4 regions of the Exiguobacterium sp. s28 genome follow, and region 4 is predicted to be linked to each of the others. Evidence: riboswitches for the same ligand, from Rfam matches in the RefSeq annotation. Region 4 holds a riboswitch; each other region holds the start of a gene.
The links. A riboswitch is a leader RNA that binds a small molecule or an ion and turns the genes downstream of it on or off. The one in region 4 is predicted to bind S-adenosylmethionine.
Positions count from the first base shown of each region.

Region 1: another riboswitch for S-adenosylmethionine. It lies ahead of KNP78_RS05125 (2,3-diketo-5-methylthiopentyl-1-phosphate enolase); the one in region 4 lies ahead of KNP78_RS07420 (MetQ/NlpA family ABC transporter substrate-binding protein).
Region 2: another riboswitch for S-adenosylmethionine. It lies ahead of metK (methionine adenosyltransferase); the one in region 4 lies ahead of KNP78_RS07420 (MetQ/NlpA family ABC transporter substrate-binding protein).
Region 3: another riboswitch for S-adenosylmethionine. It lies ahead of KNP78_RS01885 (methionine ABC transporter ATP-binding protein); the one in region 4 lies ahead of KNP78_RS07420 (MetQ/NlpA family ABC transporter substrate-binding protein).

Region 1 is NZ_JACSLL010000003.1:137,672-144,855, reverse strand. Features, by position in the region: gene KNP78_RS05145 (TerC family protein) at 173-1,006, shown strand; gene KNP78_RS05140 (1,2-dihydroxy-3-keto-5-methylthiopentene dioxygenase) at 1,043-1,576, opposite strand; gene KNP78_RS05135 (methylthioribulose 1-phosphate dehydratase) at 1,590-2,207, opposite strand; gene KNP78_RS05130 (2-hydroxy-3-keto-5-methylthiopentenyl-1-phosphate phosphatase) at 2,204-2,854, opposite strand; gene KNP78_RS05125 (2,3-diketo-5-methylthiopentyl-1-phosphate enolase) at 2,851-4,008, opposite strand; SAM riboswitch class I at 4,079-4,180, opposite strand; SAM riboswitch class I at 4,386-4,488, shown strand; gene mtnK (S-methyl-5-thioribose kinase) at 4,570-5,724, shown strand; gene mtnA (S-methyl-5-thioribose-1-phosphate isomerase) at 5,721-6,755, shown strand; gene KNP78_RS05110 (sugar ABC transporter substrate-binding protein) at 6,748-7,184, shown strand, end outside.
Region 2 is NZ_JACSLL010000001.1:303,814-310,997, reverse strand. Features, by position in the region: gene KNP78_RS01595 (glucose-6-phosphate isomerase) at 1-373, shown strand, start outside; gene ytkD (RNA deprotection pyrophosphohydrolase) at 472-945, shown strand; gene KNP78_RS01585 (alpha/beta hydrolase family protein) at 926-1,687, shown strand; gene pckA (phosphoenolpyruvate carboxykinase (ATP)) at 1,717-3,288, opposite strand; SAM riboswitch class I at 3,603-3,722, shown strand; gene metK (methionine adenosyltransferase) at 3,853-5,061, shown strand; gene KNP78_RS01570 (hypothetical protein) at 5,104-5,631, opposite strand; gene KNP78_RS01565 (GNAT family N-acetyltransferase) at 5,796-6,266, shown strand; gene KNP78_RS01560 (alpha/beta fold hydrolase) at 6,357-7,073, shown strand; gene mnmM (tRNA 5-(aminomethyl)-2-thiouridylate-methyltransferase MnmM) at 7,106-7,184, opposite strand, start outside.
Region 3 is NZ_JACSLL010000001.1:365,787-372,970, reverse strand. Features, by position in the region: gene KNP78_RS01910 (hypothetical protein) at 1-246, shown strand, start outside; gene KNP78_RS01905 (arsenate reductase family protein) at 292-654, shown strand; gene gcvH (glycine cleavage system protein GcvH) at 694-1,077, shown strand; gene KNP78_RS01895 (PTS sugar transporter subunit IIC) at 1,120-2,172, opposite strand; gene KNP78_RS01890 (thioredoxin family protein) at 2,360-2,617, shown strand; SAM riboswitch class I at 3,072-3,177, shown strand; gene KNP78_RS01885 (methionine ABC transporter ATP-binding protein) at 3,256-4,284, shown strand; gene KNP78_RS01880 (methionine ABC transporter permease) at 4,274-4,936, shown strand; gene KNP78_RS01875 (MetQ/NlpA family ABC transporter substrate-binding protein) at 4,967-5,797, shown strand; gene KNP78_RS01870 (MDR family MFS transporter) at 5,900-7,114, shown strand.
Region 4 is NZ_JACSLL010000005.1:65,903-73,086, reverse strand. Features, by position in the region: gene KNP78_RS07430 (aminotransferase class I/II-fold pyridoxal phosphate-dependent enzyme) at 1-891, shown strand, start outside; gene KNP78_RS07425 (iron-containing alcohol dehydrogenase family protein) at 888-1,904, shown strand; SAM riboswitch class I at 1,945-2,049, shown strand; gene KNP78_RS07420 (MetQ/NlpA family ABC transporter substrate-binding protein) at 2,122-2,943, shown strand; gene KNP78_RS07415 (methionine ABC transporter ATP-binding protein) at 2,953-3,987, shown strand; gene KNP78_RS07410 (methionine ABC transporter permease) at 3,959-4,621, shown strand; gene KNP78_RS07405 (Spx/MgsR family RNA polymerase-binding regulatory protein) at 4,649-5,044, opposite strand; gene KNP78_RS07400 (DUF302 domain-containing protein) at 5,216-5,599, shown strand; gene KNP78_RS07395 (hypothetical protein) at 5,705-6,997, shown strand; gene KNP78_RS07390 (hypothetical protein) at 7,009-7,184, shown strand, end outside.

The DNA.
Region 1 (7,184 bases), on a different contig from region 4:
ACCATTTTGCTCTTTGAACATGCTTTGAACGTGCTCACAAATGAAAAAACTTCAGCAATTGAAGAAAAGAAGATTGATTTCAATCTAAATGGGGAATAAAATGTTCCTGTGAACTTAAAATATAGATCACTGTTAAATATGAAGGAACACAACAGAAAAAGGGGATGTTTTAATGGATTGGCAGTTAATCCTGCAGTACGCCTGGATCATCGTCGTACTCGTCGGTCTTGAAGGGCTGCTTTCTGCAGACAACGCGCTCGTCTTGGCGGTCATGGTCAAGCACTTGCCACGGACAGAGCAGAAGAAGGCACTATTTTACGGATTACTCGGAGCGTTCGTTTTCCGCTTCATCGCTTTGTTCTTGATCTCGTTCTTGATCAACGTCTGGCAAGTCCAGGCGCTCGGTGCGCTTTATTTGATCGGGATGAGTGCGCGGCATCTGTATATGACCTATAAGGCCCGTAAGATGGATCCGAAACAAGACCTCGCCGCTGAGGCGAAAGAAGAGACGGCCATCACGGAGAAGCCGGTCACGAAGAAAGAGTTCTGGTGGACGGTTGCTAAAGTCGAGTTCGCCGATATCGCCTTCGCGGTCGATTCGATTCTCGCAGCAGTCGCGCTCGCGGTCAGCTTGCCGCCACTCGGGCTCGGTGAGATCGGCGGCATCGACTCTGGTCAGTTCTTCGTCGTCTTGACAGGTGGACTCATCGGGGTCATCTTGATGCGTTTCGCCGCACGTATTTTCGTCAAGTTGTTGCATCAACGCCCATCACTCGAAACAGCTGCTTTCATCATCGTCGGCTGGGTCGGCGTGAAGTTGACGGTGCTCGTCCTCGAACACCCTGGCTTCAAGAAATTGATTGCCGGCACACCGTTCGAATTCATGGGTCTTCCGGACGGATTCGTCCACTCGACGGCGTGGACCGTGTTCTTCTGGTCGGTCATGGTCGGGATCGCGGCATGGGGTTGGTTCTCTTCAAAACCGACAGCCGCTGCCAAACATTAAAAAATGGTCTCTCGCCTTTGGGCGAGAGACCATTTTTCATGCTGTCACGTCTTGTTTCTCGTAAATCGGCACCCATCCCTCGGTCGTCACAAAGATGCGGACGGCGACGACTTTGCGGTCGTCTTGGAGCGTGAAGTAGTGGCGTGTGTTCACCGGCACCGAGATGAGGTCACCCGGGTTAAGCTCGATGTTGAAGTAGCCGCGCTCGGCGTCATCGATGGCGAAGATGCCATGGCCACTGACGATGAAGCGGACCTCGTCATCTGTGTGATGATGTTCCTTTTGGAAGTTGACGAGCAGTTCGTCCAAGTTCGGCGTCGCATCCGACAACGAGATGACGTCTGCCGTCTCATAGCCACGGCGCTCCGACACGTCACGAATCTCGTCACGGAACGTCGACAAGATCGCTTGTTTGTCCTCGTCCGTCAACTGATAGTTCTCTTGCAGGTTTTCCGGGAGCTTTGTGATATCCCACTGCTCATATAAAATCCCGCGTGACTCTAAAAAGGCACTCACTTCAGTTTGATTGACGTAACGTTCTTCGGTTTGTTGGAAATAGACAGTTGCCATGGTTGGTTCCTCCTTATGAATGGACGCCTAGGGCGCGTAGTTTTAACGTATAGCTGAACAAGAACTCGTAAGCCTCTAAATAACGTTTGGCCGCGGCCGGGGTCTCGCCCCAGACGGTGATGCCGTGATTGCGGATGAGGACGGCGCCGGCGTTTGCCCGGATATGAGGGGCGAAGGCGGCTGCGAGCGTCGGGATGTCCGCATGGTTCTCGATAATCGGTACGCGGACGACCGCATCCTCGTCCCAGAAGCCGAGCGCCTTGATGATCTCTTGGCCGGTGAAGACGACTTCGCCGGTGGCGGCATGGAGCTCGGAGATGACATTATTGTCGACTGTATGGACGTGGAGCGAACACGTCGCGTCCGTCCGATTGAACACTTCGACGTGAAGTAGCGTCTCGGCGGATGGACGACCGTTTTGTTCGCCAATCAAGCGTCCGGCCGCATCGACGTGAACAAAGTCTTCCGGTGTTCGTTTTCGTTTATCGCGTCCGCTCGCCGTGACGAGAAATTCGAGCGGATCGTCGGAAACGCGAATCGCCAAATTCCCACTCGTTCCGGGGAACCAGTCGCGGGCGGCGAGTTCGTCTTTAATGTCGGCCAGTTCGAGCCAACGTGCGGCAAGGATCATACGGCAACCTCCTTCAAGTGATGGGTGATGTCGTCAAACGTCTCGAACGGGGCGTAACGGATGCCTGCGTCTTCGCAGAGCGTGATGAGTTGACCTCGGGCGTAGACAAAGTCGGCACGCTTCGCGACCTCGAAGTCGGTCACCGAGTCGCCGATGACGATCAAGCGATCGGCGGGATTGACAAGGCGGCGAGCGAGCGTCGGCTTGCAACAGCCGCAATCGTTCGTACATTGTTCATCGCAAGCGTGCGGCCAAGCGACGGTGACCGTCTCAGCGGAGAAGTCGGCGACGTTGCAGTAGATATGCTCGGGGGCGACATGCCCGTCCAAGACCGGTTGCACGAAGAAGTCCATCCCGCCGCTGACGACGTCAAACTTCCAGCCATGGACCCGAACTTCTTCTAAAAATGCCGGGAACCCTTGGCGGAGCGTGATGCGCTCCAACAAATAATCACGGTAAGCCGGGGCGGCCTCGCTCGGCAACAGTCGAAACATTTGACCGACCCCGGATCGGATGGAAATCCGTTGCTCGAGGACCGCGTCTTTCAACTCGACCCAAGCCGGCGGGGCGAACGCCTTCATCAACGCGATGATATTGTCTTCCGCCGTAATCGTCCCGTCAAAGTCGCAGAGGATATGGGCCGTCATCGTGACGCCCACGCCTTCAACGCGGTATCGAGCTCGTCCGTCTGCCCTTCGGTTTGACCGAGTACGTGAGCGATGGCTTGTCGGAACGCACGAGCCCCGGCGGCTGCACCGTCCGGATGACCGTGAATGCCACCGCCGGCGTTGATGACGACATCCGTCCCGAAGTCCCGAATGATATCGGCGACGAGTCCCGGATGAATCCCCGCGGACGGGACCGGCAAAATCGGCTTCGACCAATGTGGTTCGGCACTCTGGTCACGAATCACGAACGCCTCGTCGCGCGGTGTCGCAAGTGAGCCGTACGGTGACGGGAAGAGCGTCAAATCGCCCCCGGCGAGGCGAGGGAGTTTACCGAGCAAAAGCGAATGACTGATTGATCCGGTCAAGGCGCCGGCAAAGGCCGGATGTGCCAAGATCGGGACGTGGATATCCGGATCGTTCGCGAGTTCGCGCAGTGCGTCGAGACCGTACGTATAGACGTTGAACAGGAGCGCCGTCGCACCGGCCTCGATGAGACGGAGCGCCTGGTCACGCAGACCGAACACGGGGCCGCTCAGCGTGATGGCGTACAGGACGCGTTTCCCGGTCGCCTCGAAGTGGGCTTGAATGACGTCCGCTCCGATCCGGGCCCGTTCAAGCGACGGGGTGAGCGGGTTGTCGTATAAAATCTCGTCGTCTTTGACGATATCGATGCCACCGGCGAACTGATCGCGGAGTTGCTGCTCGAGAAACGCGAGGTCACGGCCGATGACGCCTTTGAAGATGCTCATGACGAGCGGGCGATCCTGAACGCCGAGCAACTCACGAATCCCGTCGACACCGAACTTGGCGCCTTTGAAATCAGAGGCGAGCGTCTCCGGCAACGTCAAATCGATTAATCGGACCGAATCATCGAGGGACAGTTTCCCGAACGTCGTCGTCAAGATGGATGAAAAGTCAGGGCTGACATTATGTAACGGATAGCGGATCGTGAAGCGGCTCGTCGTGTCCGTATGTGTGGTTGATACGACCTCACCTCGGAACGCCTGTAACTGCTCTTGCTCTAAGTGAGGCAAGTCCGTCCATGTGCCGACGGTCAGCTCGAGGGCGATCTTGTTGGCGACGGTCGCGACCGCGTCCGTCCGTTTGATTTCATATGTGGCAGTGATACTCATATGGTTCCTCCTTCCAGGCAAACAAAAATGACCCCATGCCGAGGCAAGAGGTCATCATAAAAAAAATGAACTCTTATCTCTCAGCTTACGCTGCAAGAATTAGCACCGTGCCATCTCTGGTCGGTTGCTGCGACATCATCGGGCTTGTCCCTCCGTCTGCTCTTGATAAGAATGTGATTTGAAGTTGTGAAATTTAATTGAATTTTTGCACAGAATCGTCACATCGTCAATTCCTTTTTTTCCAAAAAAAATATTTTGGAAAGTTGTTTCCATATATGCACAAAAAAAGACGAAGTTGCATCGGGAAATTGCCGTTGACAATCGTGACGTCGAGTCCGTAATATTCAGCACATAAGTTCACCGAATCGAATAAACCACTCTTATCGCGAGTTGGCAGAGGGAATTGGCCCGATGACGCCGCAGCAACCGACCACTAGGCACGGTGCTACATCCACCAGACGAATGTCTGACAGATGAGAGGAACAACCAGTTTGGCTGTGCCTCTTTCTCGCGGAGAAAGGGGCTTTTTTTATGGGCAACGTACAGGAAGGGGAAAACATTATGTCATATCAACCATTTACAGAACAGACCGTCGTCGAGCATGTGAAAACGTTGGGGTTAATCGAAGACGGAGGCATCACGCATTGCGAGGAGATCGGGGACGGCAATTTGAACCTCGTTTTCCGCATCCGACAAGGCGAAACGAGTCTCATCGTCAAACAAGCGCTCCCATATGCGAAAGTCGTCGGCGAAAGTTGGCCGCTCACACTTGAACGGGCGTGGATCGAGCAGTTGGCGTTGCGCGAATTCGCCAACGTCGTCCCTCGTTTCGTGCCAGTCGTGCTTGGCAGTGACCGCCCGCTCGCCTACACGATTTTAGAGGACCTGTCAGATTTTGAGATCGTTCGGACTGGCTATTTGGAAGGGAAAACGTATCCTGAACTTGCCCGCCATGTCGGTGAATTTTTAGGCGAGACGCTGTTCGCGACGTCGGATTACGCGGCCGGGCCGATCGCGAAGAAGCGGATTGAACGTGACTATTACAACCCGGAACTGTGTGACATCACCGAGAAACTCATCTTTACCGACCCGTTCAAAGACGCGGAGTCGAACAACATCGAGACGGCGCTGCGAGAAGATGTCGAACGCCTTTGGCAAGACCAAGCGCTCAAAGTCGAGGTGACGAAACTGAAAGTCGGCTTTGTCACGAAACATGAGGCACTCCTGCACGGAGACCTACATACGGGCAGCATCTTCGCGACTCAACAAGAGACGAAAATCATCGATCCAGAGTTCGCGTTTTACGGACCGTTCGGCTTCGACCTCGGCCAAATCATCGCCCATTTGACGCTGTCGACGTTCCATGACCCGCTCAAACGCTTCGAGCGTTTCACGGACGTCTTGACGGTGTGGGAGACGTTCGAGAAGACGTTTCGGGCCAATTTTGAACGCGCCGTCGAGCCGTTCAACACGATTGGTTTCGTCGACGAGTTGTTGCGGACGATTTTCAGCGACACGATCGGCTACGCCGGTTGCGAACTCATTCGCCGTGCCGTCGGACTGGCCGGTGTCGCCGATCTCGAGACGTTGCCGGAAGCGACGCGGCTCGAACGAAAACGTGACGCGCTCGCCCTCGGGACGGCGCTCATTAAAGAACGCCACAGCGTCGAATCGATTGACGACTTGGTGACACTCCTGTCGGGGGTGCGCGTATGACGGTTCAAAACATCCGTTTCCATTCACAGACAGACGAACTCATCGTATTGGATCAGACGTTGTTGCCGCATGAAGAGCGGTACGTGACGATTGAGACGCTCGAACAGGCCGAACATGCCATCGAGACGCTCCAAGTCCGCGGCGCCCCGGCCATCGCATACTTCGGGGCGTTCGTCCTCGCCAAAGAGGCGGGCCGGTTAGTCGACGATCCGGACTTTACGCGTCGGCTCGACCTCGTCGGACGCCGCTTGATCGCGACCCGGCCGACAGCGGTCAATCTGCAAAACGTGATCGAATCGCTCCTTGATTTAAATGTCGGGGACGACTTCGAGGCGATTGCCGAGGAAATCAAACGCCGCGCCATCGCTTTGTACGACCGGGACGTCGATACGTACCGGGCCATCGGCGAGCATGCACTGACGGTGTTGCCGGCCGGGGGGAACGTGTTGACGACCTGCAACGCCGGTGCCATCGCGACATCGCGTTACGGGACGGCGCTCGCCCCGTTTTACGTCGGAAAAGAACGCGGTGTATCCTTCAACGTCTTCGCCTGTGAGACGCGGCCGCTCCTGCAAGGGGCACGCCTCACCGTCTGGGAGCTCGACCGGGCCGATATCGACGTGACGCTCATCACCGACAATATGGCGGCTTGGACGATTCAGTCGAAACGAGTCGATGCCATCATCGTCGGAGCCGACCGCATCACACGGACGGGGCACGTCGCCAATAAAATCGGGACGTTGCAGCTCGCCGTCCTCGCCAAGCATTACGGCATTCCGTTCTACGTCGCTGCGCCGCATTCGACGTTCGATTTGACGGCGGATGACACGATTGAAATCGAGGAGCGGAACCCGTCAGAAGTCACACATATCGGTGGTCAACCGACGGCGCCCGTCGGCATCACCGTCTTCAATCCGGCGTTCGACGTCACGACGCCCGATCTCATCACCGGACTCATCACCGAGGCGGGTGTGTTCGAACCGACAGAGGCCGCCATCACACATCATGTAGGGGGAACGATTCATGTCTAAAAAACTCTTGATTTTGTTATTCACATTCGTCTTGGCGCTCGTCGGTTGCACGAACGAGCAAGCGGCCCCATCGAAGCCGGCCGAGAAGACGGCAGAGACGAAACCCGTCTCGGTCTCGAACGGGACGTTGCCAAAAGATATCGATGTCGCCCTCATCATGCAGATGTCGATCGGGACGTTCTCGTCGCAGTATATCAATGGGGTGACGGAACAAGTCGAATCGTTCGGCGGCAACGTGAAAGTGTACAACGCCGACAACGATCTGTCGAAGATGGCGAGTTACGTCGACACGGCGACGACGCAAGGCGTCGATGTCATCTTGATTGACCATGGCCGCGCCGATGCATTGAAAGAACCGGTCCAACGCGCACTCGACAAAGGCATCAAAGTCGTCGCGTTCGACAATGATTTGACGAACGACGGGGTGAC
Region 2 (7,184 bases), on a different contig from region 4:
GGTCATACGTGTCACGAACGTCCGTCACGCGATGAACGTGCCAGAAGACGCGCAAGACCTCGACGGCTTGAACTTCCTCGCTGGCGAAACGATTCAATTCGTGAACGACAAAGCGGCTGAAGGAACACTCCTTGCCCACACGGACGGAGAAGTACCGAACCTCGTTGTCGAATTGCCAGAGATGACGCCGTACCACCTCGGTTACTTGTTCTACTTCTTCGAGAAGGCATGCGCGATGAGCGGATACATTCTCGGGGTGAACCCGTTCAACCAACCGGGCGTCGAAGCGTATAAAGCGAACATGTTCGCGTTGCTTGGAAAACCAGGTTACGAAGAACAAAAAGCTGAGCTTGAAAAGCGCTTGAACCAATAATTTTGAGTAGGTCCGCTCCGGCGGGCCTATTTTTTTGTTTGAAACTGGGGGAAGACAAGGTAAAGTGAGAGTAGACAGGGGAAAGAAAGGGATGGACTATGTTGACATTCACGGACTACTATCACAATAAAGTCGAGTTGAGCTTTGCGCACTATCCATTTTCGGATACGCCGCTCCACGTCTGGGTCGTCGCCCGCTATGAGAATCAATGGGTGCTGACGAAGCACAAGCAACGCGGGCTCGAGTTCCCGGGCGGGAAAGTCGAACCCGGCGAACATGAGGATGATGCCGCGATTCGGGAAGTGTATGAAGAGACGGGTGGTGTCGTGAAGACGCTGCACTATCTCGGACAATACCGCGTGCTCGGGCGCGGGGACACGGTCATCAAAAATATTTACTTCGCCGAGATCGAGCGCTTCGATGACCATCCGGCCGTCGATGAGACCGACGGCGCCGTTCTCATGAAGGAACTGCCAACGAATCTGCTCCGGAACAACCGGTACAGTTTCATGATGAAAGACAGGGTGCTCCCGGAAACGATGAAGGTGCTACATGAAAAACGAATGGTTTGACCGGATCGAGGTCCTCCCACCATATGCCGGTTATGCGGTCCACCGTGGCTGGTACGCGACGCGCGATGGTGAGGATGTCGTCGCCTATACGATCACGCCGACGCGACCGAACGGGCACGTCCTGTTTTATTTGCGCGGCGGAACAGGACGCATCGGGGACGTGCGCTTGCCCCGGTTGATGCAGTTCGCGGCCAAAGGCTTCCACGTCGTGGCGCCTGTTTACCGTGGTAACCATGGGGGGAGCGGGAAAGAAGACTTCGGCGGGGCCGATTTAGAGGATGTCTTGTCTCTCTATGATCGCGTCCATCGAACGGACACGCTCATTCATGCCCTTGGCTTCTCGCGCGGGGGCATGATGGCGTTGTCGCTCGCCGCGGAGCGGCCGCTCACGTCCGTGACGTCATGGGCGGGTGTCACCAATTTGGAATGGACGTACGAAGAGCAGCGCTCGATGCGGAAAATGCTCCGCCGTATGACCGGGGGTGACCCGGAAGCGGCTCGTACGGCGTACGTGGAGCGTTCACCCCTCTACAAGGACTGGGAGGCCCCGACGTTATTGATTCACGGGACAGACGACGAGCAAGTGCGGCTCCGCCATGCGACAGCCGTGGCCGAACGGATGGGGGAGCGGGCCGAACTTTGGATCGTCCCGTTCGCTCATCAACTCCCGTTTTGGGAAAAGTGGAAGACGACCGATGAGGCGATGGACTGGATGTTAGCCGTCGCACCAAAAAATGACTAGCGCCTGAACCAGGCGCTAGTCATTTTTTATTACACGATGATTGGGCCGGCTGCGACGACCGCCTCACTCGCTTTCGTGAATCGTTTGAAGTTGTCTTGGAACTTACGGGCGAGCGCTGCCGCCTCGGCGTCGTAGCGGGCACCGTCTTTCCAGGTGCCCCGTGGGTTGAGCACGTCGTCTGGCACCCCGTCGATGTGGCGTGGAATCTCGACGTTGAAGATGTCATGGCGCGTCGTCTCGACGTCACGCAATTTCCCGTTGACGGCCGCGTTCACCATCGCCCGTGTATAGGCGAGCTTCATCCGCGATCCTTCGCCGTATGCGCCGCCGGTCCAACCGGTATTGACGAGATAGACGTCGACGTCATGTTTCTCGATCAACGTGCCGAGCATGTCGGCGTAGCGTTCCGGTGCGAGCGGCAAGAACGGTGACCCGAAACATGTCGAGAAGGTCGCCTGAGGCTCCGTCACGCCGCGCTCCGTGCCGGCTAGCTTCGACGTATAGCCTGACAAGAAGTGATACATTGCCTGCTCCTTCGTCAATTTGCTGATTGGAGGCAGGACGCCGTACGCGTCGGCCGTCAAGAAGACGATCGTGTTCGGATGCCCGGCTCGTGACGGAAGCATCGCGTTATCGATAAATTGAATCGGGTAGGCGGCCCGTGTGTTCTCAGTGAGTGAGATGTTCTTGTAGTCTGGCGCCCGTTCCTCGTCCAAGACGACGTTCTCGATCAACGAGCCAAATCGAATGGCATCGTAGATTTGAGGTTCGTTCTCACGCGACAAGTTGATCGTCTTCGCGTAGCAACCGCCTTCAATGTTGAAGACGCCGTCAGGAGACCAACCATGCTCGTCGTCCCCGATTAAATGACGTTCTGTGTCGGCCGATAGCGTCGTCTTTCCGGTACCTGATAGCCCGAAGAAGAGAGCCGTCTCGCCGGCATCCGATACGTTCGCCGAGCAATGCATCGACAAGACGTGCTGTTCCGGTAACAGGAAGTTCATGACTGAGAAAATCGATTTTTTAATTTCGCCGCCGTATTCTGTTCCCCCGATCAGAATGGTCCGTTTGGCGAATGAGACGAGAATGAACGTTTCGGAGTTCGTCCCGTCGACTTCCGGATCGGCCTTATAGCTCGGTGCATAGATGACCGTGAACGGATCAAAGGCACCTTGTGTCGGCCATTCGCGCAAGAACAACTGTTTCGCGAACAAGTTGTGCCACGCGTATTCTGTGATGGCCCGCACTGGAAGCGTATAATGCTCGTCAGCCCCGGCAGACGCCTCGAGATAATAGAGCTTGTCTTTCGTCTCGAGATGCGTGAGCACTTTATCGAGCAGTGCCGTGAACTTCTCTTCTGCGATCGGTTGGTTGACCGGACCCCAGTCTACTAAATGATTGCTGACTTCATCTTGCACGACGAATTTGTCTTTCGGTGACCGTCCTGTGAATTTACCTGTACTGACCGATAAAGCCCCGTCTTTCGTCAGTACGCCTTCCCCGTTGCGAATGGCTTCTTCCACCAATTCTGGAACCGTTAAGTTCCGCATCATGTCGGCACCTTTAATTAATTCTTCAATTTTCAGGAGCGTTGTCGCCATCCTGAATCCCACCTTTCCCCTAAATAGATGTGGATGAAATCCGCATACTTCCGCGTTTGATTAGTATGACATTTTTATTATATGTGACATACTAATCAAAAACAAGCCTTTTTTACCCTTTAAAGTAAGCGCTTTCTTACACTGTCATTCTAACATATTCTGTACCAGGTCATAGTACAAAATCGAAAACCGACAAAAAAATGTTTGATATTTCACAAACATAACTATTGCGAGTTCGTGAAAAGTTTTACGAATTCAGTCGATACGCTTGACAGAACGGGGTGTCATTTATATGATGGTCTTCGTAACGGATACTCTTATTCTGAGCGGTGGAGGGAACAAGGCCCTACGAAGCCCAGCAACCGTCCGATTTGTCATTGTTATTCGGAAAAGGTGCTATCCTGAAGCGAAGCGCAAGCTTCGAACGATAAGAGGGTAAGGAAGAACGATTCAACCTTTCCCATTGAACATGGCGAAAGGTTTTTTTCATTACCGTCCCAAAGCAACGCGTAAGGGGAACGAGTACCGTCCACACATCACCCTTATTATAGGAGGTTTTTCGAAATGGCAAACTTGAACCGTCGACTTTTCACTTCGGAGTCCGTCACGGAAGGACATCCGGATAAAATTTGTGACCAAATCTCAGATGCGATTTTGGATGCGATTTTAGCTGAAGATCCAAACGCCCGCGTTGCGGCTGAGACATCTGTCACGACAGGTCTCGTGCTCGTAGCAGGTGAGATCACAACATCAACTTACGTGGATATCCCGAAAGTTGTTCGTGAAACAGTTCGTGAGATCGGCTATACACGTGCAAAATATGGTTTTGATGCAGAGACTTGTGCTGTCCTCACATCGATTGATGAGCAATCGGTAGACATCGCCCAAGGTGTCGACCAAGCGCTTGAAGCTCGTGAAGGACAAATGACTGAAGAAGAAATCGATGCAATCGGCGCTGGTGACCAAGGTCTCATGTTCGGTTACGCAACAAAAGAGACACCAGAACTCATGCCGCTCCCGATTTCACTCGCACACAAATTGTCACGTCGTTTGGCAGAAGTTCGTAAGAACGGCACGCTCGCTTACCTTCGTCCTGATGGTAAGACACAAGTGACGGTCGAATACGACGAAGCGAACAACCCAGTTCGCATCGACACAATCGTCATCTCGACGCAACACGCCGAAGACATCACACTCGAACAAATCCAAGCTGATTTGAAAGAGCACGTCATCGACGCGGTCATCCCGTCTGAACTCATCGACGCGGATACAAAATACTTCATCAACCCGACTGGCCGTTTCGTCATCGGTGGACCACAAGGGGATGCAGGCCTTACAGGACGTAAAATCATCGTCGATACGTACGGTGGTTACGCTCGCCACGGCGGCGGCGCGTTCTCAGGTAAAGATCCAACCAAAGTTGACCGTTCAGCGGCGTACGCGGCTCGTTACGTAGCGAAAAACCTCGTTGCAGCGGGACTTGCTGATAAAGCAGAAGTTCAACTTGCTTACGCGATCGGCGTTGCCCACCCGGTATCGATCGCAGTCGACACGTTCGGCACAGGCAAATTGAGCGAGACTGAGCTCGTCGAACTCGTTCGCGAGAACTTCGACCTCCGTCCGGCCGGCATCATCAAGATGCTCGACCTTCGCCGTCCAATCTACAAGCAGACAGCAGCTTACGGCCACTTCGGTCGTACAGACGTTGAACTCCCATGGGAGCAAACGGATAAAGCGGCAGTGCTTGAAGAAGGCGCGAAACGCTTCGCATAAGACAGTAAAAACGACCTTTCTCAGCGAAAGGTCGTTTTTTTGTTAGGCTTGTGTTTTGTTGTCATTCGATGATTCGTTATTGCTTGATGACGTGTCGGATGAAGTTTCTTGCCCGAGCGCCGTATCTTTCGCATCGACGACTTTCTCGCCGATCGATTGAAGATCTGACTTCGCTTCTTGCGCCGTGCCGACGACTTTGTTCACGTCTTCTTTGACCGTGTCGACTTCACCAGCGACTTTCTCGTATACGTTTTGAACGTCAGTGGCAACTTCTTGGATGATTCCAGAAGCTGATTTCACTTGGTCGATGACTTGTGAGGCCTTTCCGGCTGGGTCTTGTTTGACTGTATCGACGAGACCGCCGACCGACGATTTCGCGCTCGAGAACGATTGTTTCGTGTTCTCACGGTTCGACGTGCTAAGTAAGGCGAGCAGACCGCCGACGAGGGCGCCGAGGAGCATCCCGGTCACGACGGTGATTTTAGGGCCACCTGCATTTGCTTGGTCAAACTGACGATTTGGATTGTTGGCTTGCTCTAGTTTTGGATCATGTTGTAGTTTCGGTTCCATAGTAACACTCCTTTTTGTAAGTTGGCATTGATACTCTTATACCCGAGTCAAAATGGAAAATAACGTCTTCCTTCATTTCGACATCAAAAAGTAATGAGCGGGCAGGATATTTTTTTGCTGATGGGGAATGATACTACTAGATTGGCCAAAAGGGGGATGCCGTTATGAAGATCAGGGAAGCCGTACCAGAAGATGCCGCCACCATCCGCGATATTGCGCTCGCAACGGTCAGTGAACAAGACGAGGTTCGTTCAAAAGTAATGGAACGGGCTTATCAGCAAGAAGAGATCGTCCGCGCCATCAGTTCAAGCGAGGAAGCGAAAGAGCAGTTGTTCATTGTCGGTGAAGCCGAAGGCGACGTCATCGGGTTCTATCATGCGATCGACCGCGGGGATACGTGGGAAGTGCTCCGGCTCTATCTTCATCCGACCCATCACCGACAAGGTCTCGGAACGGCCTTATTGTCTCATCTGCGCGAACGTAAAGTTCAACCAATCGAACTGTACGTCGAGAGTTCGAACGAGCAGGCGATCGCCTTTTTGAACCATGAGGCGTTCATCGAATTGAATCGGATTCAAGAGGAAGTGTACGACCAACCGATGGAACTGATTCATTTGCGCTATGACCCGAGCTAAGACCCTAGACGGATTTTCTGACAAACATCAGTCTCGACTGATGTTTTTTGTTAGTATAAAAACATGGACATAATAAAATGAGGTGACAGTATGACATACGAAGAAGAATCACGAAAAGGGGTCATCGTGATCGTCTATCCGCTCCAGTTCACGTCACGCTTGAGCGAGGCGTTTTTAGGACGGTTACGTGACGAATATGAAGTTCTCGTCGTGACCGGACAGACGGTCGGCTTGACGGCGGAAGACCATAAGCTGTTAATCAAGAACACGCTACGCGAGGCGAGCCAGTACAAACTGCCGATTCACGTCATCGCCTTCAGTCTCGGGGCGTTGTTAACGAACCGATTGCTCCAGGAATACGATGTGCCGCTCGGCAGTTTGACGTATATCTCACCTTTGTTCGATTGGCATCCGTCCCGCCAAATCGGCGGATTGAAACAAGTCGTCGCGAGTGCGGTCGACCGTTTCCGTCCGGATTTGCCGCTCGGCATGATGACGTTCATGGGTGCAGGCGAAGAGTCCTCCCGCTTTGGTGAGATCACCTACGGGCAATACCGGGAAATCGAGGAAGAGATCGTCGAGCATCAAGAAGAGAAGAAACATTTGCCGCGCCTCCCACTCGCTTGCTTCTATGCGCCGGACGACCGCTTCGCCGATGTGAAGCTGACGCTCAACGTCTGTCGAAAAATCGGCGGCGATCAAGTATACATCCGCCGGCTCGAAGGCTTCCCACATTTCGGCTATGAACGATTGAACACGAAGTTCGCGGAGACGCTCATCACGTTTTATGAATTGATTCGAGAATGACAAAACAGGCGACTCGCTCGAGTCGCCTGTTTTCATGCACGTTTTTCAATCGCCACGATGAACGGGGGATGATTGATTTGATTGATGAAGCCGTAACGGAGGACGCCGGCC
Region 3 (7,184 bases), on a different contig from region 4:
TTTGAACTCATTCAAGTCGCGGCGATCAATAACGTGCTGAAGGCACATGGAGAGATGAGTGATCCGTTCAATCCGACGCGACGCGTCGAGACGAAGCATCCTGACGTGACTAGGCTCCTTGAGCAAGGGGTATTAGGCTATGGGCGTTCCGTCGAGGCGGCAGCTGCGATTCTCGGTTATATCGAGGCGCGTCATCCGGTGAACGCGTCGTTGAAGCGAGAGATTGAGCGTTTGCTTGAAGCGTGAATGGTCGGTTCGGAATGTGCTACATTTATAGAAGAGGTGATGAACATGGTGACACTATATGGCTATCCGCCATGCAGTACGTGTAAAAAAGCAGAGAAGTGGCTGAAAGAGAACGACGTCGAGTATACATACGTCCATATCGTCGAGGCGACACCGTCGAAAGATGAACTGGCCGAACTATGGAAACAGTCGGGTCTCCCGCTCAAAAAATTCTTCAATACGAGCGGCCAAGTATATCGAAACGAAGGCATCAAAGATCAACTGCCAAATCTATCAGAAGACGAACAACTCGAGCTTCTCGCGAGCAATGGTATGCTTTTAAAGCGTCCAATCGTGACAGATGGTCAAAAATCAACTGTCGGATTTTCAGAAAAGTCGTTTACAGACGTTTGGGGCGAAGTGCTATAATACTCGTGTGAGTCTAATTCATTTGAGGGGGAAGTTAAGATGAGCAAAGTACCTGCCAATCTACGTTATTCAAAAGAGCACGAATGGGTTGAAGTGAACGGAAGCGTGGCCCGCATCGGGATCACGGATTTCGCACAAAGCGAACTAGGGGATATCGTCTTTGTAGAACTTCCTGAAGTCGGCGGCACGATTTTACTCGATGAGCCGTTCGGTTCGGTCGAGTCGGTCAAAACCGTTTCAGAATTGTACGCTCCAATCTCTGGAAAAATCACAGCGGTGAACGAATCACTCGCCGATTCACCAGAACTCGTCAACGAGGCACCGTTCGAAGGCGCTTGGATGATCGAAGTCGAGTTGAACGACGCGTCAGACGTCGACAAACTCATGTCAGCCGAAGAATACGAAGCGATGATTCAAGGCTAAACAAAACCCGGTTTCTCTTCACGAGAAGCCGGGCTTTTTTGTTCATTCAAAATCGAGGCGGTAGTGATCAGGCTGGATGAGCGACGTCCGGTTGAACAGGCGGTAGAAGATGATTCCGAGCGTTATCGGGATGAGTCCGAATAAGACGATGACGAGCATGACGTTCCAGAGCGCGAAGCCTCCCGGCATCAAATGCAAGGCGTTGATTGGCCCGATGAGGCCGGAGACGCCGAAACCGGCACTGATCGGCGTCCCTTCGATCCGAAGGATGCCTGCGAGCGCTCCGAGGATGGCCGCATTGGCGAGTACGGGCAACATCATGATCGGACGACGGACGAAGTTCGCCATTTGAATCTTCGGTGACCCGAGGAAGTGGGCGATCGACGTTCCGGTCGCGTTCATCTGCCAGCCGGCGATGGCGAGACCGAAGCCGGCGGCGACGACCCCTAGGTTGGCGGCCCCGGCCGCGACACCAGACAGGCTGATCGCTGTGGCGATGCCGACCGTCGAGATTGGCGAGACGATGATGAGCGAGAACGCCATGGCGATCAACATGCCCATCACGATCGGCTGTAGTTCCGTCATCGTCATAATGATCGTCCCGACGTATGTCGTGATTTGTGAGATGTAAGTGAGCAGGAACGCCCCGATCCCTCCGGCGACGACGATGACCGTCATCGGTAAGACGAGTACCGTGTATGTCTTCAAGCGTGGCGACAACTGCATGACGAGGAACGTCGCGAGAGCGGCCGTCACACCGGCCGTGATGACGTCACCGATTCCAGCCATGAGGAACGCCCCTTCCTCGATGCGGATGGCGCCGCTCCCGACTTGGGTCGCGATGCCGATCGTACCGGCCTCGAGAGCCGAGCGTCCGAACTGCATGGCGACAGCGACACCGATGATGACCGGTAAGAGACGCATTGCAATTGTCGTCGCATCTAAGATGAACTGCAGTGACGGAACATAAGGTAAGATGGCTTTCGTTAATTCACCGAGCAAGGCGCTCGGGATGAGGGCGATGAGGATGGCAAGACTGAGGCCGTTCAAGACGTTCATCAAAAACTGTTTTCCGGTAAGCTTCTCTTCCGTCATTGGGGATTCACCTGTCCTTTTCTACTGGTATGCTGTTATGTACAAAAGCAATAAAGTTAATGACCATACTATGCCTCTTTCTAGCGAGCGTCAATAAGAAATGTTGAAATGTTCAGAATTTTCCATTTGAGCACAACTTTTGAACCGACCGGCCCGGATTCATATACTTAGAAAAGAGGTGAGAACAATGATGACAGACGGATTCTTATATATATACGCCCCGATGTGCGGTACATGCGCCGTGGCCGAGCGGATGCTCTCGGTCGTCGAGGCCGTCGACCCCGAACTCCAGATTGAAAAGCGCGATGCCAACTTTATCCCGAACGAGCTCGAGGCGTATCAAGTCATGAGCGTCCCGGCGCTATTGAAGCTGGAAAATGGCCAAGTTCGCGATCGTTTGTATGCGTTTCAAAACGTCCAGCACGTCCTATCTTTCGTCAAATGAGATAGGATGATTAGAATAATCTGAAAATTTTAAATAATCAGTTGACACAGAAAGTTCACGAATGATATATTCATTACAACATCTTACTTGAACACAACATAGGACGAGATTTTCCCGTCAGCAAGACGTTTTCGAACAACCGTTGCATGAGCTTACGCGATTTCAGGTGGACCTTCCCTTCGATTGTCCCCCAAAAAAATCAAGCGTCGGGGCACCGGTCGCGTAATTGCATGGTCCGTTCGAAGACCGAGTGATGGTCGGGTAAAAATCCCCCATATAAGGATGAATGCTCTGATCGGGCAAAAGAGGTTCATCTATGGGTTGTCCTTCAGTGACTCAAGGTGCTACGTTCTGTGTCATCCTCGGATGGCACCTTTTTTTAATTTGTCTGAAAAAAATAGTTTGACATGAAAATAATGTGTCGCTATGATAAAGCTAATCAAATACGCAACCACTCTTATCAAGAGAGGCTGAGGGACTGGCCCTATGACGCCCAGCAACCGCGGAGCAATCCGAAATGGTGCTAATTCCAGCAAGGTGTAAACCTTGGAAGATGAGAGCAATCGTTGTCCGTACCGATAAAGTACGCACGTTTGCTCAAACGTGCGTACTTTTTTTGTTGTCAGGAGGGAAATGGATTGATTCAACTACGCAATGTGGCCAAATGGTTCGATACGAAAAACGGTCGGGTCCAGGCGGTCGATGATGTGTCGCTTACCATCGAAAGCGGCGAAATTTTTGGAATAATCGGATATTCAGGGGCGGGGAAGTCGACGCTCATCCGCTTGCTCAACCGACTCGAGGCACCGTCTAGCGGTGAAATCGTGGTCGCCGGCAGCGAGCTGACGAAGCTCACGCCGAAGGAACTACGCGGGGTACGTAAAAACGTCTCGATGGTGTTCCAACACTTCAACCTATTATGGTCACGCACGGTCGCTGAGAACATCAGCTTCCCGCTCGAGCTCATCGGGGTACCGGCCAGCGAACGCAAACGCCGCGTCCAAGAACTTGTCGAACTCGTCGGCTTAGGCGGACGGGAAGACAGCTATCCGTCGCAACTATCGGGCGGTCAAAAGCAGCGAGTCGGGATAGCCCGTGCGCTCGCTACGAATCCAGAAGTGCTCCTCTGCGATGAAGCGACGAGCGCACTCGACCCGAAGACGACCGATTCGATTCTCGAACTGCTCGTCAGCATCAATAAAAAGCTGGGATTGACGATCGTCCTCATCACCCATGAGATGCACGTCATCCAAAAGATTTGCCACCGCGTCGCCGTCATGGAGGCCGGGAAGGTCGTCGAGACCGGACAAGTCGCCGAGGTGTTCCAACATCCGGAACAGCCGATCACGAAAGAGTTCGTCAAACAGATCGGCGCGGTCGAAGACATGTCGCTCACGTTCGAGCACTTGAAAGCGCGTTATCCGAGCGGTCAAATTGTCAAGCTCAAATTCTTGAACGAGACGGCCGAGCAACCGATTCTGTCAGAAGTGTTGAAGCAACATGACATCGGCTTCAACATCATCGGCGGGAACGTGACGCAGTCACAAGTCGGTGCCCTCGGGACATTATTCATCCAATTGATCGGAGAGCCGGCTGAAGTCGAGCGGGCCATCGCCTCAATCCGGTCGCAGGCAGTGGAAGTGGAGGTAGAAAGCGATGTTTCCTAATGTAGATTGGCAAGTCATGCTCGAGCAAACGTGGGAGACGCTCTATATGACGCTCGTCGCCGGAGCCGCGACGTTCGTCATCGGTCTCGCCCTCGGGATGCTCTTATACGTCACGAACGAACCGCTCATGATGAAAAACCGTCCGATTTACACGGTCATCAGCGCAATCGTCAACGTGTTCCGGTCGATTCCGTTCATCATTTTGATCATCTTGCTCATCCCGTTCACGTTACTCGTCGTCGGGACGATGCTCGGGTCGACGGCAGCGTTGCCGGCGCTCATTATCGGTGCGGCTCCGTTCTATGCGCGGATGGTCGAGCTCGCCCTTCGCGAAGTCGACCGCGGCGTCATCGAGGCGGCTGAATCGATGGGTGCGACAAAATGGCAAATCGTCTATAAAGTGTTGTTCCCAGAAGCATTGCCGGCCATCGTGTCAGGCATCACGGTCACGATCGTCGCAATCGTCGGTTATACGGCGATGGCAGGGGTCGTCGGGGGCGGGGGACTCGGGAACTTGGCGTTCCTCGAAGGGTTCCAGCGTTCACAGAGTGACGTCACGTTCGTCGCGACCGTCTTAATCTTGGTTATCGTCTTCGTCATCCAGTTCATCGGCGATCGACTCGTATCAGTAATTGACAAGCGTTCCGCTTGATCTAAATAGAAAATTTGGAGGGGTTTTATAATGAAATCATGGAAAACAGTACTCGGATTGACAGCAGCTTCAGCACTCACGATTCTCGCAGCTTGCGGCGGAGATTCAGAATCAGGTTCGGGCGATGACAAGACGCTCGTCGTCGGTGCGTCAAACGTCCCGCACGCTGAGATTTTAGAGCACATTCAAGACGACTACGAAGAGAAGGGCTATACGCTCGAAATCAAGAAGTTCCAAGACTACGTCCTCCCGAACAAAACGCTCGCGGACGGCGAACTCGACGCGAACTACTTCCAACACGAGCCGTACCTCGAGTCGCAAATGGCTGAGAACAAAGACTACAAATTCGCATCAGCCGGCGGCGTCCACATCGAGCCGATCGGTGTCTACTCACAAGACTACAAATCACTCGATGAGCTGCCAGAAGGCGCTGAAATCATCATGAGTTCGTCAGTCGCTGACCACGGACGAATCCTCACGATGCTCCAATCAGAAGGCTTACTCACGCTCGCAGAAGGCAAGACGACGGACGCGACGGTTTCAGACATCGTCGACAATCCGAAAAACTTGGAGTTCAAGACGGACGTTGAAGCGGCACTTCTCCCGCAAGCGTTCAACAACGGTGAAGGGGACGCGGTCCTCATCAACACGAACTACGCGATCGATGCCGGCCTCAACCCGCTCGAAGACGCGATCGCCCTCGAAGGCGAAGACTCACCTTACGTCAACTTGATCGTCACACGTGAAGGCGACGAAGACGACGAGCGCGTCAAGGCACTCCTTGAAGTCCTCACGTCAGAAGAGACACAACAGTGGATCTTGGACGAATACAAAGGTGCAGTCGTACCGGTCAAACAATAATTGTCGTCAAGGCTCGGGATATCCCGGGCCTTTTTTGTTTGGAGTAGTTTTGGCGCACCAATAGAAGTACACTACATATATGTAGAAAAAGGGGGGATCCGGATGAACATACGACACATTCATCCGCTGACGCTGGGTGTCTTATTTGGTACATTTTTTGCCCGGCTGTCGACATTTTTTGTTATGCCGTTTTTTGCGATTTATCTTGCGACGCTTGGTTTCTCGGCAAGTGTCATCGGGACGGTGTTCGCCATCTCGGCGTTATCGGGGTTATTCATGAGCTTTTTTGGGGGCACGCTGTCTGACCGCTACGGGCGCAAACAGTTGATGCTCATCGGGATCGCCTTGAACGCGATCACGTTCAGCGGCTTCGCGCTCGTGACGGAATTATTTTGGTTTTACATGTTCTCGGTACTTATGGGCGTGTCACGTTCGTTCCTCGAACCGGCGTCCCGCGCGCTCATCAGCGACACGACGCAACCGGACCAGCGCGTCATCGTCTACAATGTCCGCTACTTTTTAATCAATATCGCGGCGGCGATCGGTCCATTGCTCGCGGTCGTGTTGTCGCTCACCGGGGCGAAGAGCGCCTTCTTCGTCGTCACGGGCGTCTATGTGTTATACGGTCTCGTCATCTCGACGTTGTTCCGGAAATATCCGTTCGAGGAAGGGGACGGCGTCAAAGTCCGGCCGCGCTTGACGGAGACGTTCCGTGTGTTACAACAAGATAAGACGTTCCGCTACGTCATCATCGGGATGATCTTCGCCATCATCGGCTATAGTCAGTTCAATGCGACGTTGCCGCAGTTCATCGCGTTCCATGACGGCTTCAGCGATGGCTCACGTTTGTTCGCCTATCTGTTGACGGTCAATGCGATCACCGTCCTCATCGTCCAATATCCGATCATGCGCTTCGGGATTCGCGTGTCGCCGATCAAGTCACTTTTTTTCGGCGTCGGGACGCTGTCGACGGGGCTCCTGCTCATCGGTTTTGCGACCGAGACGTGGGTGTTGTTCATCGCGATGATCATCTTCACAATCGGTGAGGTGCTCATGTTCACGATGACGGACGTACTGACGGACGAATTGGCACCGGCTCACCTGCGCGGGACGTATTTCGGGGCGATGGGGTTGACGGCGCTCGGTCAGACGATCGGCCCTGTCATCGGCGGAGTGTTGCTCGATGGGTTTGATAACGCCGCGTTGCCAGTGTTTGGAAGCTTGGCCGTGTTGACGGCTTGCGGCGCCTTCTTCTTCGCCGGCGCCTTGAAAGAACGGAAAGCAAGTTTGGCCTTAATCGAGGAAAAAGTTGGATAAAGTCTTGATTTCCCGATATTCTCATTCTCAACATTTAAGTTTTATTGAGAATGAATAATAAGGTGAGTCG
Region 4 (7,184 bases):
GAAGTAGCGATTCTCATCGGCTCAAAATCTGGTCTCATCACGTTGCCGCAATGTGTGCTCGAACCTGGCGACGGGATTTTGCTACCGAATCCCGGCTATCCTGATTACATCTCGGGGGCACGACTCGCCGGTGCCGTCGTCCGTGACCTCGTCCTCCGGGAAGAGAACGGCTTCTTGCCGGACTATGAGACGCTCGATACGCAAGATGCAAGACTCATGTATTTGAACTACCCGAGCAATCCGACGGGAGCCGTCGCCTCACCCGCTTTCTTTGACGATACCGTCCGTTTCGCCCGGGAGCGGGACTTGATGGTCGTCCACGATTTCGCATACGGCAGCATCGGATTCGATGGCCATGTCCCGCCTAGCTTTCTGCAGGCGGAAGGGGCGAAAGAAGTCGGCATCGAGGTATATACGATGTCGAAAGCGTTCAACATGTCCGGTTGGCGCGTCGCCTTCGCCGTCGGGAACGCGGACATCATCGAGGCGATCAACACGTATCAGGACCACGTCCACGTCAGCGTGTTCTCGGCCATCCAGGCGGCGGCTGTCGCTGCGCTCGAGGCGCCCCGTACCATTCGCGATGACTTGGCACGACTGTACGAGGCACGGCGTGATCGCCTGATCGACGGGTTGAACCGGGCCGGCTGGGCCGTCGAACCGCCGGAAGGCTCGTTCTTCGTCTGGGCGAAAGTGCCTGAGGGTGATGCCAAGTCGTTCTCGCGGAAACTGCTGCATGAAGCCGGTGTCGCCGTCACCCCGGGCTATTTCTTCGGTTCGGAAGGGAACGGATACGTCCGCTTCGGTCTCGTCTCACCGGAACCGAAGATTGACGAGGCCGTCGAACGAATCGAGCGGTTGTTTGCCGCCTATGAGGAGGTGCGCGCATGATTCGTCAGGCCGTCCTTGAATATGACCACGCCGATGACGCGCTCGACCGTCTTGATGACTTAGTCGACGGCCGACGTGCCCACGTCCTGCACGGTCAGAACGGGTATGACGTCGTCCGAGCCATCTTTCCGGCCATCGCGGACTATCCGGCAACAAGGTTCAGCGGGGAGTGCACGGACTCGGAAGTCAAACGGCTCAAACCGTTGGACGCCGACGTGTTAATCGCCGTCGGAGGCGGCAAGCTCGTCGATACGGCCAAACTCGTCGCCTATCAACGGAACGTCCCGCTCATCGTCGTCCCAACGCTCGCCTCGAACTGTGCGGCGTTCACACCGCTCAGCGTCGTCTATCAGGAGGACGGGAGCTACGACCGCTACGACATGTTCCGCGTCGTCATCGAACGGGTCATCGTTGACTCACGGGTCATCTCGCGCTCACCATATGAATACTTTCGGGCCGGTGTCATCGACACGGTCGCGAAGTTTTACGAGGCCCGTTATTTGAGTGGTGACAGCTCAGCTGACGCCGGCGTCAACACCGGACTCGTCTTGGCCGAGCAGTGCGGGCGTCTCGTCGAACTTGAATTGAGCGAGCACGCTTTTGAGTCGTATAGTGACGACGTCCGCTTCGCGGTCGATCACGTGCTCGCCATTGGAGGTGCCGTCGGAGGATTTGGTGACGCCGGGACACGCGTCGCCGTGGGCCATGCGGTCCATAATGCACTCAGCCGCTTCGAGTCGACCCACTCTTTCTTGCATGGAGACAAGGTCGGCTTCGGCCTAATCGTCCAGGAGCGGTTGCGTCGCTCGGCCGATGCTCCGTATTTGGAGGCCTGGTTGAAACGGTTCGGTGCACCGACGACGCTCGAGGCGCTCGGGGTCGGGTCGGGCGACATCCCGGTACTGGTCGACTCCGTCATGACGGAAACCGAACTGCAACAGTTGCCGGAACCACTCGATAAAGACTTTTTGAAAATAATTTTTGAAAATTTACAATTTTCTATTTACAATTAAAAGAATTAAAAGTAAGATGATAACAACTTAATAGACCGATTGCTTATCAAGAGTGGTGGAGGGACTGGCCCTGTGAAACCCGGCAACCAGATCGTAATGATCATGGTGCTAATTCCAACAGACGATATCGTCTGGGAGATGAGCGTGTCCGACTTTGACTTGTCGTGCCCGCCACTCTGAATGAGTAGCGGGCTTTCATTTTGGAGGAGGAAAACAAATGAACATCAAACAGAAAACAGTACTTGCAGGAACATCATTACTCGCCGCCATCGCGCTCTCGGCATGCGGACAATCGGACGCGAGCGAGGCGCTCAGCACGGAGTCGCTCACGATCGGCGTCACGGGCGGGCCGCACCAACAGATCGCCGAGAAAGTGAAAGAACTCGCGGCCGAAGACGGCCTCGAACTCGATATCAAAGTGTTCAATGACTATAATACGCCGAACACGGCGCTCGCCGAGGGTAGCCTCGACGTGAACAGTTATCAGACGCTCTCATTCCTAGAACTGCAAAAGTCCGACAAAGGCTATAAGATCGACGATGTGTTCAAGACCGTCGCGTTCCCGATGGGTCTTTACTCGGAAAAGTTGACCGACATTGAGGACTTGAAAGAAGGCGACAAGGTCGCCGTCCCGAACGACCCGGCGAACGAACTGCGCGCACTCCGTCTGTATGAGACAGCGGGCCTCATTACGCTGAAGGAAGGCTTGACGGACAAGGCGACGAAACGCGACATCGCTGAAAACCCGCTCAACCTCGAATTCATCGAGCTCGAGGCGTCTCAGCTCCCGACCCAGCTCCCGGAAGTCGCACTCGCGGCCATCAACACGAACTTCGCGATGGGTGCCGGCCTGTCGATCAACGAGGACGCCTTGTTCAACGAAGAAACGGTCGACAACCCGTATCCGAACTACGTCGTCGTCCGCACCGATAACAAGGATGACGAAGTCGTCGCGACACTCAAATCATACTATCACTCGGACGAGGTCCGGACGTTCATCGAAGAGACGTTCAACGGCTCAATCGTCCCGGCGTTTTAAGGAGGTCCTATGATCGCACTTAAAGGAATCACGAAGACGTTCACGGTGAACAAAGGTGCCGTCACCGCACTCGACGACGTCTCGCTCACGATCGAGAAAGGCGAAATCTTCGGTATCATCGGCCGAAGCGGGGCCGGCAAGAGCACGCTCATCCGCATGATCAATCTGCTCGAACGCCCGACGTCGGGCCAGGTCGAGATCGAAGGACAGGACATCACGAAGCTCGACAAACGTGGGCTCTCAAAACTCCGCCATCGAATCGGAATGATCTTACAACACTACAACCTGCTCAAGACGGCGACTGTCGAAGAGAACGTCGCCATCCCGCTCCGGCTTGAAGGTCTCGACAAGGCAACGATCCGTGCTCGCGTCGACAAATACCTCGACATCGTCGGCTTGACGGACCATCGGAAACACTATCCCGAGCAACTCTCGGGCGGACAGAAGCAACGTGTCGCCATCGCCCGGGCCCTCGCGCACGAGCCGGATATCCTGCTCAGCGACGAAGCGACGAGCGCGCTCGACCCGGAGACGACCGAGTCGATCCTCGACCTCTTGCTCGACATCAACCGCGAGCTCGGACTGACGATCTTTTTGATCACGCACGAGATGGAAGTCATCGAGCGCATCTGTGACCGGGTCGCGGTCATCGAGGCCGGCCGGATCATCGAGGAAGGGGACGTGCTCGACGTGTTCTCGGACCCGCAGCATGCGACGACACGCAAGTTCTTGAAGACGAACCTCGATGTCCCGAAAGAGGTCGTTGATGAGTTGAGCACGCACGGGATGCTCGTCAACTTGTCGTTCATCGGTCATCAGAGTGAACAGGCTGTGCTCGCCCAGTTGACGAAACGGTTCGGCTTGCTCCCGAATATCATCGGGGGCGGCATAAAAAAGCTAAAAGGCGGTCTCGTCGGCAATCTGCTCGTCCATTTGGACGGCGATAAGGCCCAGACCGATCAAGCCGTCCGCTTCTTAGAGGCGAGCGGTGTGAAAGTGAAGGAGGTGACGAACCATGCTTCAGTTTTGGGAAAATTGGGGTGACTTGATTTGGACGGGGACGATCCAGACGCTCACGATGACCGGCATCGCGCTCGTCATCTCGACGTTGATCGGACTGCCGCTCGGGACGCTTCTCGTCTTGACGCGACCGAACGGCCGGCTCGCCAACCGTTATTTCTACGGCATCTTATCGAGCGTCATCAACGTCGTCCGTTCCATCCCGTTCATCATTCTCTTATTCTTTATCCTCCCGTTCACCCGTTTTATCATGGGTACGACGATTGGCGTCCAAGGCGTCCTGTTGCCGCTCATCGTGTTCACGGCCCCGTATATCGCCCGGCTCATGGAGTCGGCGCTACTCGAGGTCGACCGCGGGGTCGTCGAGGCGTATGAGGCGATGGGCATCTCGACCCGTAAAATCATCTGGTACGTGTTGATCCGGGAGGCCCGCTCATCGATCGTGCTCGGTTTGACGATCGCGACGATCGGTTTGATCGGGGCGACCGCGATGGCAGGACTCGTCGGGGCAGGCGGACTCGGTGATATCGCTTACCAATACGGGCATCTCCGGTTCGAGCCGGAGGTCATGTACGTGACCATCTTCGTCTTGATCCTGCTCGTCCAATCGATTCAATCGTTCGGTAACCGCTTGGCGGCCCGACTCAAGAAAGCATAAGAAAAGAGCTCTGCTTCGGCAGGGCTCTTATTTGTTGTCGAGCAATCGTTTCAATTCGGCGATTCGGTCATGGCGCGGGATGAACGTACGAATCTCTTTCTCGCTGAACCCGATTTGAATCCGATTGTCGTCGACGACGATCGGACTCTTTAAGATTTGGGGGTGCGACGCCACAAAGCTGTACAGCTCACGGAGCGACATCTCGTCAAGTTGGTCCGCCGCTTGTTTGTACACGCTCTTTTGGACGGACAACAGGTCGGTCGTCCCGTTCTCGGTAAGGCGGAGCATGTCTTTGAACTCGGTGAACGACATCCCTTGATCGGTCAATTTCTTCTCGATGAATGGGATGTTCTGTTCGCGTAACCAATCAATCGTCTTACGGGAAGAACTGCAGCTTGTATGTGTGAATACGGTGACCGTCACGGCAACCACTTCTCCTTTACGTAAGTATGGACTTCTCTATTTTCTCTCATTCATACGTTTCGAACGCGAAATATGTTTCAAATCACATATACTTTTTATCGCCATCGGACGATTTGTCGTCAGTCAGTTCGGGTACATGACGAAAGAGACCATAACCGAGGAGGGATTTACATGTTTGATTACACGGTCAAGACAGACCAGACGGTCGAAGCGGTCGTCGAGAAGCTGAAAGCGACGCTCAAGGAAGAAGAGTTCGGAGTGCTCTGGGACTTTGATTTGAGCGAGACGCTCGAAGAGAAAGGCCAAGCGATCGACGGGGACTATCGCATCCTTGAAGTATGTAATCCGAAAGAAGCGAAGAAAGTCATCACGGCACATCGGGAAGGCGGCTATTTCCTGCCTTGTAAGCTCGCTGTCTTCACGAAAGACGGGGCGACCCATGTCGGGATGCCGAAGCCGACGAAACTGATCGAGCTGATTGAGGATGAGTCGCTTCAATCGATCGCCCACGACGTCGAGACGCGACTGACGCGTGCGATTGATCAAGCCGTATAATTGAATGAGCGAACCCGTCCATGAGAGTGGACGGGTTTTTCCTGTTCCTCCTTAAAGTCATATAATGGTAAAATTGGTACAAATAGATTTTAAGGGGCGGATGATTTGAAAAAGTTAGCCAGTGCACTCGTATTATCCATGGGCTTATTGGCCAGTTGCGGTGGGGAAAAGCCAGACGTCGTGAACTTGTCGTATGTCGATGCGCATTGGACCGTTAACAAGTATTCCTTAGAGCAACCGGAAGCCCTCGAATCGGTCGGTGAGACGTTACAGGCCTGTACCGGGGAATTGACGACTGAATTGAAGGGAGACTTGACGGTTTACGATACGGTCATCGCGAATCGCCATCAGATGACCGATACGGGAGATGAATATGCATATAAATCGGTGACGTACATCAAAGGCGATGAGCATTATGCACTTTGTCGCGATATGCTCTCGGAACGCTTTCAAGCCGAGGTCATTGAGTCATTCCCCCCATTCGTTGATACACAGAACGGGAAGCGAATTCAACGAAACCCTTTCATCAAACCTGCCGACGAAACTACTCAAGCAGAATTCCTCGATACGGATGGATTATTGGAGCCGAATAATGCTGTCGAACCTTTTCCTGATACCATCGTCACGTTCATACCGGCCTTCCACGGCGAGGTGGAATTGACCATTGGAGATCGACAACTCGCTTTCCCAGTGCTTATGTTCGACCCGATGATGGCACACATAGATGAGGTAAAAATCGCAATCGGATATCATCCCGATGAAAAGAAACCCTATGTTTTATTGATGCTCGCGGACCTCTATTTCACAATGAGTCCGCTAGATGAACTTATCGACCCGGTAAAAGGAGAACAGTCGTATGAAGAGTTGACAGTCAAACGACTGCCACTTCGTTCGGAACTATTACCCGACAAATCCTATCCATTGTATGAGTTCAATTATACCCGTGACGGGAAAGCGGTGACCGAAATCGCGACCATTACATATCGTGCCTCTGAACTGTTAACGATTTCTGAACAAAAGGCGCTCAAAGACAATCCGGAAGAGCAGTATATGCCGTCTGTGAGCGGTCCTCTGATTTATCTCCACCAACAACCATTCAATCACGAGTCAACCTTGACGTATCCGACCATTTTGCGTGCGGTAGGTAACGAGATGGACGACCTGATTCAAGCAATCGATTCGGCTGAGCCGACAAAGCGCACAGGCAATCAAGGAGACTATCGTTACCTCACAATCGTCGACGGGCTCAAAGGCCAAGAGTTCGTGGTGACGTATAAACAGCGATCGAAGAAGCTGGATATCTACGTGACCGACCGATCAACCGAAGAGACATATAAACTGACGAGCGAAGGGGCCGAGACGTTCTTGTCTTACTTCCCTGATTTGAAGAAGAAATGAGTGGAATCAACATGAAGAAACGAGCGTTGATGGCGTTGTCACTGTTATGGTTGACGGCAGGCTGCTCGGAAGACGTGGACGTCGTCCGCTATGGCCATATCGAGGAGCACTGGCAAGCCGAACGGGTTACGATAAACAGTCAAGAGCCGGAAGTAAATGCCGAAACAATTTTGAACCAATGTGAAGA